2 regions of the Mesorhizobium sp. M0062 genome follow, and region 1 is predicted to be linked to the other one. Evidence: predicted binding sites of a transcription regulator. Region 1 holds the regulator's gene; the other holds the start of a gene.
The links. The regulator PhoB, encoded in region 1, activates phosphate uptake and scavenging genes when phosphate is short. The targets are predictions, from matches to a motif close to TGTCATNNANCTGTCAT.

Region 1 (7,661 bases):
GCGGCGTCAGGAAAAGCCCACCCGACAGGATATGTATGCCGACCCAGATGACCAGCAGCGCGCCGACCATGCCGAGCATGCGCGTGTCGAGCTCGGTCGCTTTCAGGAACCGGGCGACCGCGCCGAGTTCAGACGCTCGTGCCGTATCGGCCTGCGGATTTGAGGTCGTGTCGGTCATGATGTCCTCCAGCGGCTTGCCGTCTGGCGCGGATGCCGGACCACAGCCTAGAAGTTTGCCGCCGATGGCGGAAACACACAATTCTCGTAGAGAAAACGCCGCGGCTTGACAGCCGCGGCGCCTCATTTCTTCAAGTCGTCGAGATCAGTTGCAAGCCGCGACGCTGCCGGCGGCGACGCCTGTGCAGACTTCGTCCTTCTTGATCCAGCCGGCGTCGATGACGACGTTGAGGTTGTCCTTGGTGATCGCGACGGGGGTCAGGAACAGCGACTTGACGGTGTTGCCGCCAGGCGTGGTGAAGTCCTTGGCGCCGGCAATGTCGCCCGTCTTCTTGCCATCGGCAAGCTGCGAGGCGATCTCGGCGGCGTTCTTGCCGAGTTCGCGCGCGTCTTTCCACACCGACACCGTCTGCGTGCCGAGCGCGATGCGGTTCAGGGCGGCATGGTCGCCGTCCTGGCCCGAGACCGGAACCGTTCCGGCAAGGCCCTGCGCCGTCAGCGCGGCGACAACGCCGCCGGCGGTGCCGTCATTGGCCGCAACCACGGCATCGACTTTGTTGTCGTTGGCGGTCAGGAACTGTTCCATGTTCTTCTGGGCGTTGGCCGGCAGCCAGCCATCGGTATAGGCCTCGCCGACATTCTTGATCTTGCCCGAGTCGATGGCTTCCTTGAGCACTTCCATCGAGCCCGAGAACAGGAAATCGGCATTCGGATCCGAGCCAGAGCCCTTAATGAAGACATAGTTGCCTTCGGGCTTCGCCTTGAACACTTCGCGGGCCTGCATGCGGCCGACTTCCTTGTTGTCGAAGGTCAGGTAAAAGACGTCCTTGTTCTCGATCAGGCGGTCATAGCCGACGACCGGAATGCCTTCGTCCAGCGCCTTCTGCACCGCCGGGCCGATGGCCGAGGCGTCCTGCGCCAGGATGATCAGCGAGTTGGCGCCCTGCGAGATCAGGCTTTCGACGTCGGTCAGCTGCTTGCCGGGATTGGACTGCGCGTCGGCGGAAATGTACTTGTCGCCGGCAGCCTCGATCGCCGTTTTCATCGCAGCCTCGTCGGTCTTCCAGCGCTCTTCCTGGAAGTTCGACCACGACACGCCGATGACCTTGTCCTTCGCCTGCGCGACCGACATCAGCGCCAGCGACATGGCGACACCCGCCAGCATGGCGGCTGCAAATCTGTTCATCATAATCCTCCCTGCGCCGCGTGCGGCGCGACAAAACTGGCCCGAGGGCCGGCACACAGAGGCCCTATTTTTTCGAGCCTCGAAAAAATACTGGTTCAATGATAAGGCGCTGTCAACATCGATTCTGATGGATTCTGATGGCCTTGCCGATTTTTTTCGAGGTCCGCAATAAACAATGACAGGGCTGCCGGCGTCTGCCAATATTTGGCTGGTGCCGTCGAACGCCTTCACTATCATGAGGCGCGAGGAGGCCGGGAGGAAACAAATGTCGGTTGGAATCCGCCACGACGATCTGCGCCGTCGCAACCGTGCCATGGTGATTTCGGCCGTGCGCCGGGCCGGCCAGCCGTCGCGGACCGAGATTGCGGCGACCACCGGCCTCAGCCACTCGACCATATCGGCAATCTCGTCTGATCTGATTCAAGAAGGCACCCTGATTGAAGGCAAACCTGGCGAGACAGGCGCACTGAAACGCGGCCGGCCGCAGGTCGGCCTTGGCCTCAACCCGGAAGCGGCGGCGGTGATGACCGTCGTGCTGTCGCTCAATTTCCTGTCCGTCACCGTCATCGACTATGCCGGCCACGTCGTCGCCGAGGAACAGCGCCGGCTGGACACGCTGACCAAGCCGCGCGACGAGCTGATCGGCGAATGCGTAGCAATCGTCCGGCGGCGGCTTGAGGATCCCGACCTCGATGTCCAGAGCATCGCCCGCATTGCCATGGGCATCCAGGGCATCACCGATTCGCAGGCGCGCGCCATGCTGTGGTCGCCAATCACGCCACTGACCGACATTGCCTTCGCCGACATGTTGGAAGCGGAATTCGGCATTCCGGCCACCATGGAGAACGACTGCAATATGATGGCGGTGGCCCTGCAATGGCGCCAGCCCGAGCGCTACCGCGACAATTTCATCGCGATCCTCTTGTCGCACGGCATCGGCATGGGGCTGGTGCTGAAAGGCGAACTGTTCACCGGCACCCATTCCTCGGGCGGCGAGTTCGGCCACATGATCCACCGTCCGGGCGGCGCGCTCTGCCGCTGCGGGCGGCGCGGCTGCGTGGAAGCCTATGCCGGAAACTACGCCATCTGGCGCAGCGCCAAAATGATGGGCGAGGATGCCGAGCCGGTCGATATCGGCGACGCTGATATGCGGGCGCTGGCCGCTCGTGCGCGAGAGACGGACGGACCGGAGCGCGAAGCCTATCGCAGGGCCGGCGAGGCGCTCGGCTTCGGCCTCGGCAGCCTGTTTGCGCTGATCGACCCGGCCCCCGTCGCCATGGTCGGCGTCAGCGCCGCCGCCTTCGACCTGATCGAACCGGCATTGCGCGAAGCGATCGCCCAGACCGCCGGCGGCCAGCACTCGAAGTCGATCTCCTTCGACACCGAACCCAACGAGCTGCCGCTGATCCGCGAAGGCTGTGCCATGCGCGCGCTCGGCTTCGTCGATCAGGAGATTTTTGCGCCGGGTATTCAGCCCAAATCCGGCAAGCATGTCGCCTGAATGGCCGGCAACGGCGCGACGCGCAGGATCCTAGTCTTCCCTGATCGCGTAGCCGGCGCCGCGAATGGTACGGATGACATCCGGCATGCGGCCATTGTTGACGGCCTTGCGCAGCCGCCCGACATGCACGTCGACGGTTCGCTCGTCGATGTAGATCGTCTCGCCCCAGACATTGTCGAGCAGCTGGCTGCGCGAGAACACGCGGCCGGGATGCCGCATCATGAATTCGAGCAGCCGGAACTCGGTCGGTCCGAGCCTGATCTCGCTCTTCTTGCGGTAGACACGGTGCGACTCGCGGTCGAGCACGATGTCGCCGACCTTGAGCACGCTGGACAGCACTTCCGGCTTGGCCCGGCGCAGCAGCGCCTTCACGCGCGCCATGAACTCCGGCGTCGAGAATGGCTTGACCAGATAGTCGTCGGCGCCGGTGGACAGGCCGCGCACGCGATCGCTTTCCTCACCGCGCGCGGTCAGCATGATGATCGGCAGCCGCTCGGTTTCGGGCCGCACTCTAAGCCGCCGGCAGAGCTCGATGCCGGAAACAGCGGGCACCATCCAGTCGAGCACCAGGAGATCGGGCACGTTTTCCTGCAGGCGGATCTCGGCCTCGTCGCCGCGTGTCACCACCTCGACGTGATAGCCTTCGGATTCGAGGTTGTAGCGGAGGAGCACGCCTAGCGGCTCCTCGTCCTCCACGACCATGATGCGTGGCGCGATCATCGGCAGTTCACCCTCATCAGGCCGGCATGGCCATCGCCGTCTCGTCCTGCTTCGGACGATTGGCGGGCAGTTGCTGGCCGGTCAGCACATAATACGCATTTTCGGCGATGTTGGTGACATGATCGCCGATGCGCTCAAGATTCTTGGCGCAGAACAAGAGATGCGTGCAGGCGGTGATGTTGCGAGGGTCTTCCATCATGTAGGTCAAGAGCTCACGAAACACGGACGTGTATTTGACGTCGATGCGCTCGTCGTCATTCCTGAGTTTTGCAAGCGCTGCCGCATCGGTGGCGGCATATTCCTCGACGACGCCTTGCACCTGGATCAGCACCAGCTGCGCCATGGCGTCGATGGAGTGCGAGAGGTCGCGCGGCGTGACGCTCAAGCCCACGGTGCCGACGCGTTTGGCGATGTTCTTGGCGAGGTCGCCGATGCGCTCGAGGTCGCCGGCCATGCGGATCGAGCCGACCACGGCGCGCAGATCGTTGGCCATCGGCTGGCGCTTGGCGATCAGCGTGATGGCGCGGTCGTCCAGTTCGCGCTGGCGCGCATCCATGATGGCGTCGTCGGAAACGACACGCTGTGCCAGCGCATTGTCCGAATTGAGCAGCGCCCTGGTCGAGCCGCTGACCATCGAGCCTGCCAGATCGCCCATGTCGCGGATCAGCTTGCTGATCTGCCCGAGCTCTTCATCGAAGGAGGCGACGGTATGTTCACCCATGATCTTGGTCCTCGTGCCTGAAAATTCACCCGCCGGACGGCTCAGCCGAAGCGGCCGGTAATGTAGTCCTGGGTGCGCTTGTCGTCGGGGTTGGTGAACATCTTGTCGGTGGCGCCCTCCTCGACGAGATAGCCGAGATGGAACATCGCCGTGCGCTGCGACACGCGCGCCGCCTGCTGCATCGAGTGGGTGACGATGACGATCGTGTAGTTCTGGCGCAGTTCGTCGATCAGCTCCTCGACACGGGCGGTGGCGATCGGATCGAGCGCCGAGCAGGGCTCGTCCATCAGGATCACCTCCGGCGACACGGCGATGGCGCGCGCGATGCACAGGCGCTGCTGCTGGCCGCCGGACAGGCCGGTGCCGGGCTCCTGCAGGCGGTCCTTGACTTCGTTCCAGATCGCCGCCTTCTTCAGGCTCTGCTCGACGATCTGGTCCATGTCGGACTTGCGCTTGGCCAGCCCATGGATGCGCGGGCCGTAGGCGACGTTCTCGTAGATCGACTTCGGGAACGGGTTGGGTTTCTGGAACACCATGCCGACGCGGGCGCGCAGTTCGACGACATCGATGTTCTTGTCGTAGATGTCGTCTTCATCGAGCGTGATCTTGCCGGTCACCCGCGCCAAATCGATGGTGTCGTTCATGCGGTTGAGGCAGCGCAGGAAGGTCGACTTGCCGCAGCCGGACGGGCCGATCAGCGCCGTCACCTGGTTCTGACGCACGTCGAGATTGACGTCGAACAACGCCTGCTTCTCGCCGTAGAAGACGCCGACCTTGTCGCCGCGCATCTTGATGACTTCGTTCGACTTGGCGTTCATTTTGTCGCCCACTGCATTCTCAAGGGACTGTTCGGTCATGATGTTCATACCAAATTGCCTTTTTTCTACCAGCGCCGCTCGAAGCGGCGCCGGAGCACGATCGCGGTGATGTTCATGGCCATGAGGAAGACGAGCAGGATGATGATGGCGCCGGACATGCGCTCGACAAAAGCGCGCTCAGCCTCGTTTGCCCACATATAGATCTGAACCGGCAGCGCGGTCGCCGGATCGAAAGGCGTCGTCGGATAATCGGCGACGAAAGCGACCATGCCGATCAAGAGCAGCGGTGCTGTCTCGCCGAGCGCACGCGCTAGGCCGATGATGGTGCCGGTAAGGATGCCTGGGGCGGCAAGCGGCAGGATGTGATGGAACACCATCTGCATCTTGGAGGCGCCGAGACCTAGGGCCGCCGAGCGGATAGACGGCGGCACCGCGGCGAGGGCGGCGCGCGTGGCGATGATTATGGTCGGCAATGTCATCAAGGTCAGCACCAGGCCGCCGACGAAGGAAGCCGAGCGCGGCATGCCGAGGAAGTTGATGAACACGGCAAGGCCAAGCAGACCGAAGACGATCGACGGCACCGCCGCGAGATTGTTGATGTTGACTTCGATCAGGTCCGTAAAGCGGTTCTTCTTGGCGAACTCCTCCAGATAGATGGAGGCGGCGACGCCGATCGGCAGCGCCAGCAACAGCACGATCACCATCATGTAGAACGAGCCGATGATCGCCACGCCCATGCCCGACGTTTCGGGCCGGCTGGAGGCGCCATAGGTGAACAGGCCGGTGTTGAAATGCTCGGCCATCACGCCGTCGGCTTTAAGCTTGTTCATCCAGTCGATCTGCTGGTTGGACACCTTGCGGCGCGCTTCATCGACGCCGAGGTCGATCTGGCCCTTGAAGGCCGAGTCGAGGTTCGCGGCAGCCAGGATGTCGACGTCACGCGTCCTGCCGATCACCGACGGATCGGCGGAGACGATGTCGCGCAGATGGACGCGGGCGCCTTCCGACAGGAAGCCCTTGAGCTTCAGCATCATCGGCTTGTTGGCCGGATCGATGCCGAGCTTGGCCACCAGCGCGTTTTCGGCGAGCTTGGGATAGTTCGCCTTGATCAGCACGGTAGGGTCGGTCGCGCGCTTGCCGGAGGGATCGATCACCTTCTCGTCGAAGGTGACCGGCAGCGTCACCGTCGTCTGCCAGAAGGCGGTGTAGCCTTTCGAGACGATGGTGATCAGCATGATGGCCAGGAACGCCAGGCCCACCGAGATCGCAATCACGCCATAGATGCGGAACCGGCGTTCGGCGGCATAGCGCGCCTTCAGCCCGATGTCGCGGCGCGGTCGCGCGACGGCGCCCGCCATCGTGTCCAGGGGGATGTCGGTCATTCGTACTGCTCCCGGTACTTGCGCACGATGTAGAGGGCGACGATGTTCATCACCAGCGTCAGCGCGAACAGCGTCAGGCCGAGCGCGAAGGCGACCAGCGTCTGCGGCGAGTTGAACTCGAGGTCGCCGGTCAGCTGGTTGACGATCTTGACGGTGATGGTCGTCATCGCCTCGAACGGATTGGCCGTCAGATTGGCGGCGACGCCCGCCGCCAGCACGACGATCATCGTCTCGCCGATGGCGCGCGACGCCGTCAACAGGATGGCGCCGACGATGCCGGGCAGTGCCGCCGGCAGGATCACCCGCTTGATCGTCTCGGAGCGGGTGGCGCCGAGGCCGAGCGAGCCGTCACGCATTGCGCGCGGCACCGCGGTGATGATGTCGTCGGACAAAGAGGACACGACCGGGATCAGCATGACGCCCATCACCAGACCGGCGGTGAAGATGCTCTGGCCCTGGATGAAGGGCGAGCCGCCGGTGAGTGCCGCCGACAGGTCGCGCAAGAACGGTCCGAGCGTGACAACGGCGAAGATGCCGTAGACGATGGTCGGAATGCCGGCCAGCAGTTCCAACGCCGGCTTGACCACCGAGCGCACACCGCGCGAGGCATATTCGGACATGTAGACCGCCGACATCAGCCCGACCGGCACTGCGACCAGAAGCGCGACGGCGGCGATGTAGAGCGTGCCGGCGAGTAGCGGGATCAGGCCGAACTGACCCTGGCTGCCGCCGGAACCGGCGGCGGCGAAACGCGGATCCCACACCGTGCCGAAGAAGAAGCTCATCGGCGATACGCTCTCGAAGAAGGTGATCGTCTGGAACAGCATCGACAGCACGATGCCGACCGTGGTCAGGATGGCGATGGTCGAGGCCGCAAGCAGCCCCCACAGCATCAGCTTCTCGACATTGTTGCGCGCCCTGGCGCGCGGCGCGATCTGCCTCAGCGCATAGAAGGCGCCGGCGACCGACAGCGCGAAGGTCAGCACGGCGCCGAACAGGCCGAGCCGGTCCTGGACCTGGTTCGCCTCGACCGCGATCGGGATCATATAGTCCTGTGTGTCGCTGGCCAGTGCCACGCCCTTGGCGGCGAGCAGCGGCTGCAATTCGGCGAAAGTAGCGGGAAGTGCGGTATCGCCATCGAGCCGGCGCAGGCCCT
Region 2 (7,661 bases), on a different contig from region 1:
AAAACGGCGCCGGCAAGTCGACCTTGATGAAGATCCTCGGCGGCGTCACCAGGCCGGACAGCGGCGCCATCACCGTCGACGGCGTTGCGCATGACGGGCTCACCGTCGAAGGCAGCCTGGGGTCGGGCATCGCCTTCGTCCACCAGGAACTCAATCTGTTCGAAAACCTCGATGTTGCCGCCAATATCTTCTTCGGCCGCGAGCCGTTGCGCGGCGGGCCGCTGAGATTGGTCGACCGCGCCAAGCTGCGCGAAATGGTGGCGCCGCTGCTGAAGCGTGTCGGCGCCAACTTTTCCGCCGATACGCCGGTTGCCTCGCTGTCGCTTGCCCAGCAGCAGATGGTCGAGATCGCCAAGGCGCTGTCGATCAAGGCCCGGCTGGTCATCCTCGACGAGCCGACATCGAGCCTGCCGCTTGCCGAAACCGACAAGCTGCTCGACGTCATCAAGGCGCTGAAGGCCGATGGCATCAGCGTCATCTTCATTTCGCACCGGCTGCATGAGGTCGAGCGCGTCGCCGACCGCGTCGTGGTGCTGCGCGACGGCATGCTGGCCGGCACCTTGCCGAAGAGCGCCATCAACCACGACCAGATGGTCAAGCTGATGATCGGCCGCATGCTGAAGGAGCGCGAGAAGGCCTCCGAGGCGGCGCGGGCGCCGGGCGCCACGGCTCTCTCGGCCAAAGCCATCCGCACCCCCGCCTACCCTGCCCGGCCGGTCGACCTCGACATCAGGCGCGGTGAAATCCTCGGCCTTGCCGGTCTTGTCGGCTCCGGCCGCACCGAACTGGCGCGGGTGTTCTTCGGCATCGACAGCACGCTTGGCGGTGGGCTCGAACTCGACGGCAAGCCGCTTGTACTGGGTTCGGCGGCCGATGCGGTCGCGCATGGCATTTTCCTGGTTCCGGAAGACCGCAAGCTGACCGGCATTTTGCTTGACCTGTCGATCGCGCAGAACATCTCGCTGCCCAACCTGCCGGCGCATGCGAAGCGTCGACTGGTGTCGGCAAGCGCCGAGACCGCCACCGCCGAGAAGCAGAAGAGCAATCTCGGCATCAAGGCGCCGTCGGTGCAGACGCGAACCGGCACGCTGTCGGGCGGCAACCAGCAGAAGGTGGTGCTGGGCAAATGGCTGGCGATGAACCCGAAGGTGATGATCCTCGATGAGCCTACGCGCGGCATCGATATCGGCGCCAAGGCCGAGATTTACGGGCTGATGCGAGCCTTGGCCGATGCCGGCGTGGCCGTGCTGATGATCTCCAGCGACATGGAAGAGGTGATCGGCGTGTCCGACCGCATCGCCGTCATGCATGAGGGCCAGATCTCGGGCATTCTCGACAAGGAACAATTCAGCCAGGAAAACGTGCTGTTGCTGGCGGTCGGCAAGCCGGCAAACTAGCGGGCTTCAGGCGATTGCCGGTCCGGCGCATTGGGGAGAAGACGATGAGCAAAAAAGATCTCGGCCTGCTGATCCTGATCCTGGTGGTCGGCGCCGTGGTGACCGCCATCAACCCGCGCTTCCTTTTGCCGATCAACCTCGCCAACACCTCGAACCTGATCGGCCTGTTCGGGATTCTCGCCATCGGCCAGGCCTTCGTCATCATCACCGGCGGCATCGAATTGTCTGTGGGATCGCTGGTGGCGCTGCTCGGCACGCTGTTCATCGATTTCATCGCTGTGCGCGACATGCCATGGCCGGTGGCGCTGCCGCTGATCCTGGTGCTGGGCGGCATCATCGGGCTGGCGCATGGCTGGCTGATCACAAGGCTGAAATTGCAGCCCTTCGTGGTGACGCTGTGCGGCCTTTTGATCTATCGCGGGGTCGCCCGTTTCTATACCGCCGACGGCACCGCCGGCTTCGCCTTCGGCCAGAATTTTCCCGAGCTCGAATTCCTCACCGCGGGCCGCAGCTATGGCGTGCCCAACAGTTTCATCGCACTGATCGTCATTTCGATCGTCATGTGGGTGGTGCTGCACCGCTCGGTGTTCGGACGCTACCTCTATGCCATCGGCAAGAACGAAGAGGCGGCTAAATATTCGGGCATCCGCACCGGCCGCGTCGTGATGGCCGCCTATGTCATCTGCGGCGTTCTGACGGCGCTGTCGGCGATCTATTTCGCCATGTACACGCGCTCGATCTCGCCGGCCAGCCACGGCCAGTTCTACGAACTCTACGCCATTGCCGCCGCCGTGCTCGGCGGCTTCTCGCTGCGCGGCGGCGAAGGCTCGCTGGTTGGCGTCATCCTGGGCACCGTGCTGCTGCAGGAGTTGCAGAACCTGGTCAATCTGCTCGGCATCCCGTCCTCGCTCAACTTCGCGGTGATGGGCGGCGTGATCCTGATCGGCGTGCTGGTCGACCAGCAATGGGGCGTGTTCCGCGCAAGGCGGCTGATGCTCGATGCCAGCCGCAAGACTGTCGCGGCCGAGTAGCGCTACATCACGCCGGAGATATCCGAGAAGGCCATCGCCTTGCGCAGCACCTCGGCGAAGCGTTCTCCGGCGGCTTCGCGCTGGCCGCCGTTGTCGATGGAGGTGACACCGGGTCCGGACAAAGCGACATTGGCGCTGCGGGCGAGCCGAGCCAGCACTTCGCCGCGCGATTCGCGGCCGCGCTGGGCGAGACGCTCGGCGAGGATTTCCGGCGAAGCGGTGATCTCGACGACAGCCAGATTGGCATAGCGCTCCCGCAGCACCGGGATGACTGCGCGCGAGACATTGGCCACGGCGACATGGCCATTGGCTATCGACCAGTCGACATCGGCCGGGATGCCATAGCGCAGGCCGTGCGCCTCCCAGGAAATGGCGAAAGCGCCGTCGGCCTGGGCCTCGGCAAAGGCGGCGTCGGCCAGCGTGTCGTGATCCTCGCTTGCGGCGTCGCTCGGCCTGGTGATGACCCGGCGGACGAACTCCAGCCTCGTCTCGTCGGCAAACAAGGTGCGGGCATAGCCGATTACCGTATCCTTGCCGGCGCCGCTCGGGCCGACGACGGCGACAAACACGCCGTTGCGGAGCGGAAAGGCCTCGCTGCTGAGTTCGCGCTCGATCGACGCCGAGACCATCAGGCGACCCGGCGCCCTTGGCGCCAGACAGTGCGCACGACCGGCACATGGTCGTCGACGCGCACACGCACCAGATCGGCGCGGCGGCCCTGTTCGATGACGCCGCGGTCGTTGAGGCCGATCGCCTCCGCCGGATTCTTCGACACCATCGCAACCGCCTGCGGCAGGGAAATGCCCTCGACGACGTCGCCGAGGAAGAAGGCCGACTGGATCAGGCTGAAGGGAATGTAGTCGGACGACAATATGTCGAGCAGGCCGTCGCCGGCCAGCGTGCGGGCCGAGACATTGCCCGAATGCGAGGAGCCGCGCATGACGTTGGGCGCGCCCATCAGTACGCCGAGCCCGGCATCCTTCGAGGCCTTGGCGGCTTCCAGCGTGGTCGGGAATTCCGCGACGCGCACGCCCTGCTCGATCGCCTCGTCGACATGGCCTGATGTGGCGTCGTCATGGCTCGCCAGCACAATGCCCCGCTCGTTGCAGGCGGCTGATATCGCCACCCGGTTCGGTCCCGAATTCTTCGCCGATTCCGACATCCGCTTTTCGCAGAACAATTGGAAGTCGCGATCGGTCAATTTCAGCTTGCGCTGATAGTAATGGGCGTAGGTCTCGAGATTGACGAACTGACGCTGTCCCGGCGCATGGTCCATCAGCGAGGCCAGCTTGACCCGCTCGTCGCCATCGAAATTGGCGAAAGCCCGCAAGCAATCCGGCGCCGAGACCTCACAGCGCAGGTGCAGGAAATGGTCGGCCCGCAACCGGTCTTTCGCGACGCTGTCCTCGATCGCGCCGGCGAGCTTGCGGATGTCGTCGGAGGTAATATCCGCGTCCTCGTCCATGCCGACACGCAAAGCGTCGAGGACGGTGGTGATGCCGGCGGTGGCCACCTGCGCGTCATGGGCAAGGACGGCGGCGATCGGGTTCCAGCGCACTTTCGGGCGCGGCGCATAGTGGCCTTCGAGATGGTCAGTGTGCAGCTCGACCAGGCCGGGAATGATGTAGTCGCCGCCCATGTCCTCGCCGCCCATGCTCCCGCCGGTGTGGCCGGTGCCGGCGTCGACGCCGGAGATAAAACCGTCGCGCAGCACGAGCGACCCTTCGACGATCTCGTCGGCAAGCACGATGCGGGCGTTGTGGAGAACAGTTTCGGCGGTCATTCAGGCAGTCCTTGCTTACTGGGACGAATTGCGGTCAGGCGGTTTTTCGGGCAGCGCGGCGGCCGAGCGCATGATGCGAAAGCACCATGAACGGAGCGCCCGGTTCGGTTTCGACGAACAGCGTCAGCGCATCCACCAGCACCGGCTGCTGCAGCACATCGGCGAACAGGCTGTCAATTGCCGCGCGCAGACGTTGGCTTTCCTGCGGCCCGGCCCGGCCGGACAGTGTCATGTGGAAGCGAAAGGTCTCAAACACATAGGGATAGCCCCACTGGCAGAGATTGCGGAACTCGGCCGGCTTCAGCGAATCCGGGCTGCGCCGCTCGATCTCGGCCTCGGTGAGCGGCGCGCGAAAACGGTCGAAGCTAAGCACGACATCATCGGCGAAACGGTTGAGCGGCGGCAGCGGGCCTTCCGGCAGCAAAGCGAAGAAACCATCGATCTGGCTGACGACCAGGCGCGGGATGGTGACCGTCGGCGTTGCTTCGGCAAAGGCGTCCAGCGCCGCGCGCAACGAGCTTTCGGTTTCGTTGGCGGCCAACCGGAAGGGCGCTTTCAGCGTCGCATGAAAACCGTAGCGCCGCGCCGATGCGGTGTGAAAGGCGACTTCGGCCGCCGACAGCTCGCCCACCGCCTCGACCGGCCTGGTGGCGGCGCCAAAGGGGTCGCGGCCCAGCCAGTTGGCGGCGATCCGCGCCAACGGCTCGTCCTGCCTTGGGGTGAAATAGATGGCGTAGCGCATCGAAAAAAATCCTCGTCAGCCCGCTGACATAGGTGATTTCCATGACGGATTGACGAAGCTTATGCGGGTTTTCGAAGGCAAATCGACCCCATGGATCGTTAGCCGACGATTTTTTCCTGCTGGACCAACAGCATCCGCCGCAAGCGAAGGCCGATCAGGCCTTCATCAGCCACTCGTGCTCGGGCGCATTGTGGAACTTCCACGTCCGCTTCGGCCCGGCCATGACGTTGAGGTAATAGAGGTCGTAGCCGTGGCAGGCGGCGCAGGGGTGATAGCCCTTGGGCACCAGCACGACATCGCCGTCCTCGATCGCCATGGCTTCGTCCAGCTCGCGGGCGCCGGTCTTGTCGGCGTCGGTGTAGACGCGCTGGAAGGCAAAGCCCTGCGGCGGGTTGAGGCGGTGGTAATAGGTTTCCTCAAGATAGGATTCGGCCGGCAGATTGTCCTGATCGTGCTTGTGCGGCGGGTAGCTCGATGTGTGGCCACCGGGCGTGATGACCTCGACCACCAGCAGCGAGTCGGCGGGCTTGCCCTCGGGCAATATGTTGGTGACGTAGCGCGTGTTGGTGCCTTTGCCCCGAGTCTCCTGGCCGAGGTCGTCGGGTGCGATGACGCGAACGGGCAAGCCGCCGCCCAGGCCCGGCGCCGAGCAGACCGCGAGTTCGAGATCGGTGTCGGCGGTGACCGACCAGTCCGAACCCTCCGGAATATAGACCGACCACGGCTTGCCCTCGAAGGGCGACATGCGCTCGCCGAGCAGGCCGAGTTCCTGGCCGCCGGCCCTTGCCGTGCCCTTGCCGGTGACGAACACCAGGCAGACTTCGCGATCCTGCGTCTTGCCGGATGCGGTCTCGCCCGGCTTCAGGCGGTGCAGGTCGAAGCCGACATAGGTCCATCCGGCGCTTTTGGGCGTGACATGGGCGACGCGGCCATGGCCCTTGTCGGCTTTGACGAGCAGTTTCGACATGTTTTGTCTCTCCTATCGCAAGTCTTCGAGGTCGGCCTCTCAACTTCGTCATCCTAGAGCGAAGCTCCGTCGCGAAGACCCTAGGATGACGAAGCGAGGGACGTTCCGGCCAATCACCGACGTAGGCGATACGCCAGGTGTCGAGTGTCCGACCCGCAAGCCCTTCCGAGCCACGGCCGCTTCATTCCTTCGGTTCGGCGTCCGCCTTCGCTTCGCCGGTCTTCGGTCGATCAGGCGCAGCCTTGCTCTCCTCCACCGGCTTGTAAAGATAGAAGAACTGCCACACCGCGTAGGCGGCAAAGCCGAGCGCAATGATGCCCCAGAATGGGGTGCCGGAGGCGAATTCTATTCCGGCCCAGATCACGCAGACGGCGACGACGGCAACGCGCCGCCACAGCGGCCGGAAGAACGGGTGCTCGTAATCCTTCATCGGACCGGCTTACGCATTGGGAAAGCCTTGCGTCTCGACCGTGTAGCCGGCCGCCGTCATCACCCGCATCAGCTCCTTGTAACCCACGTGGGCCATCTTCAGCGGCGGGTTCTTTTTCGGGTCCTGCTCGGCCTCGACGACGAACCAGCCTTCATAGCCATGGTCGGCGAAGCGCTGCACGATGGCGCCGAAATCGAGCGAACCGTCGCCAGGCACCGTGAAGGCACCGAGCGCCACGGCGTCGAGAAAGGACTGCTTTGTGCGGTCGAGCCCGTCGATCACGCCCATGCGCACATCCTTCACATGGACATGGCTGATGCGCTTGTGGTGGTTGTCGATGGCGCGCAGCACGTCGCCACCGGCAAAGGCGAGATGCCCTGCATCGAGCAGCAACGGAATGCCTTCGCCGGAATGGCGCATGAAGGCATCGAGCTCCGGCTCGGTCTCGACCACCGCCGCCATGTGATGGTGATAGGACAGCGGCATGCCTTGCTCGGCGCACCATTCGCCGAATTCGGTGAGGCGCCTGGCATAGGCCCTCATCTCGTCGTTGGACAATTTCGGCTTCGTGGCGAGAGGCCTGGAGCGATCACCCTGGATCGAGCGGCCGACCTCGCCATAGATGATGCAAGGCGCATTCACCGCCTTGAACAGGTCGATCATCGGCTGGATGCGATCCTTGTTCTTGCCCATGTCCTCATCGACCAGCGTGCCGGAGAACCAGCCGCCGCACAGCGTCACGTCGGCCTTTTTCAGGATAGGCAGCATGATTTCGGGGTCATTGGGAAAGCGGCGGCCCATTTCCATGCCGGTGAAGCCGGCCGAGCGCGACTGGCGCAGGCACTCTTCCAGCGAGACGTCGTCGCTGAGTTCGGCAAGATCATCGTTCCACCACGCAATGGGGGACATGCCCAGTTTGGCTTTCAAGTTTTAGCTCCGGTTTCTTGTTCACCCTCCCCCTTGTGGGGAGGGTCGCTGCGAAGCAGCGAGGTGGGGTGCGGCGCCAGACCCCCACCCGGACCTTCGGTCCGACCTCCCCACAAGGGGGAGGTAGGGGCCGGGTGCATGTACATCAATCGCCGATTGTCTGCATCTGCCGCTTTTCGTCGTAGGCCTTGCGGGCTGCGTTGACCTGCGGCCGTGCGGAGACTTCCGGCACCGCGACATCCCACCAATGGCCGCCGGCATCGGTGGAAATCAGCGGGTCGGTGTCGATGACCAGCACGGTGGTGCGGTCGTTGGTTTTCGACTTTTGCAGCGCGGTCTCCAGGCCGGTGATCGACGGCACCTTCTCGGCAATAGCGCCCATGC

Region 2: the regulator PhoB is predicted to act here: its motif matches at 4,995-5,011, upstream of NKJ64_RS23960 (DUF1045 domain-containing protein).

Annotation. Positions count from the first base shown of each region.
Region 1 covers NZ_JAMYUO010000004.1:53,224-60,884, forward strand. The annotation lists gene NKJ64_RS06340 (sugar ABC transporter permease) at 1-178, opposite strand, end outside; gene xylF (D-xylose ABC transporter substrate-binding protein) at 323-1,363, opposite strand; gene NKJ64_RS06350 (ROK family protein) at 1,629-2,864, shown strand; gene phoB (phosphate regulon transcriptional regulator PhoB) at 2,895-3,584, opposite strand; gene phoU (phosphate signaling complex protein PhoU) at 3,601-4,305, opposite strand; gene pstB (phosphate ABC transporter ATP-binding protein PstB) at 4,347-5,171, opposite strand; gene pstA (phosphate ABC transporter permease PstA) at 5,189-6,505, opposite strand; gene pstC (phosphate ABC transporter permease subunit PstC) at 6,502-7,661, opposite strand, start outside.
Region 2 covers NZ_JAMYUO010000024.1:77,142-84,802, reverse strand. The annotation lists gene NKJ64_RS23980 (sugar ABC transporter ATP-binding protein) at 1-1,397, shown strand, start outside; gene NKJ64_RS23975 (ABC transporter permease) at 1,442-2,428, shown strand; gene phnN (phosphonate metabolism protein/1,5-bisphosphokinase (PRPP-forming) PhnN) at 2,431-3,060, opposite strand; gene NKJ64_RS23965 (alpha-D-ribose 1-methylphosphonate 5-triphosphate diphosphatase) at 3,057-4,211, opposite strand; gene NKJ64_RS23960 (DUF1045 domain-containing protein) at 4,246-4,953, opposite strand; gene iolB (5-deoxy-glucuronate isomerase) at 5,108-5,920, opposite strand; gene NKJ64_RS23950 (hypothetical protein) at 6,102-6,350, opposite strand; gene iolE (myo-inosose-2 dehydratase) at 6,360-7,277, opposite strand; gene iolD (3D-(3,5/4)-trihydroxycyclohexane-1,2-dione acylhydrolase (decyclizing)) at 7,423-7,661, opposite strand, start outside.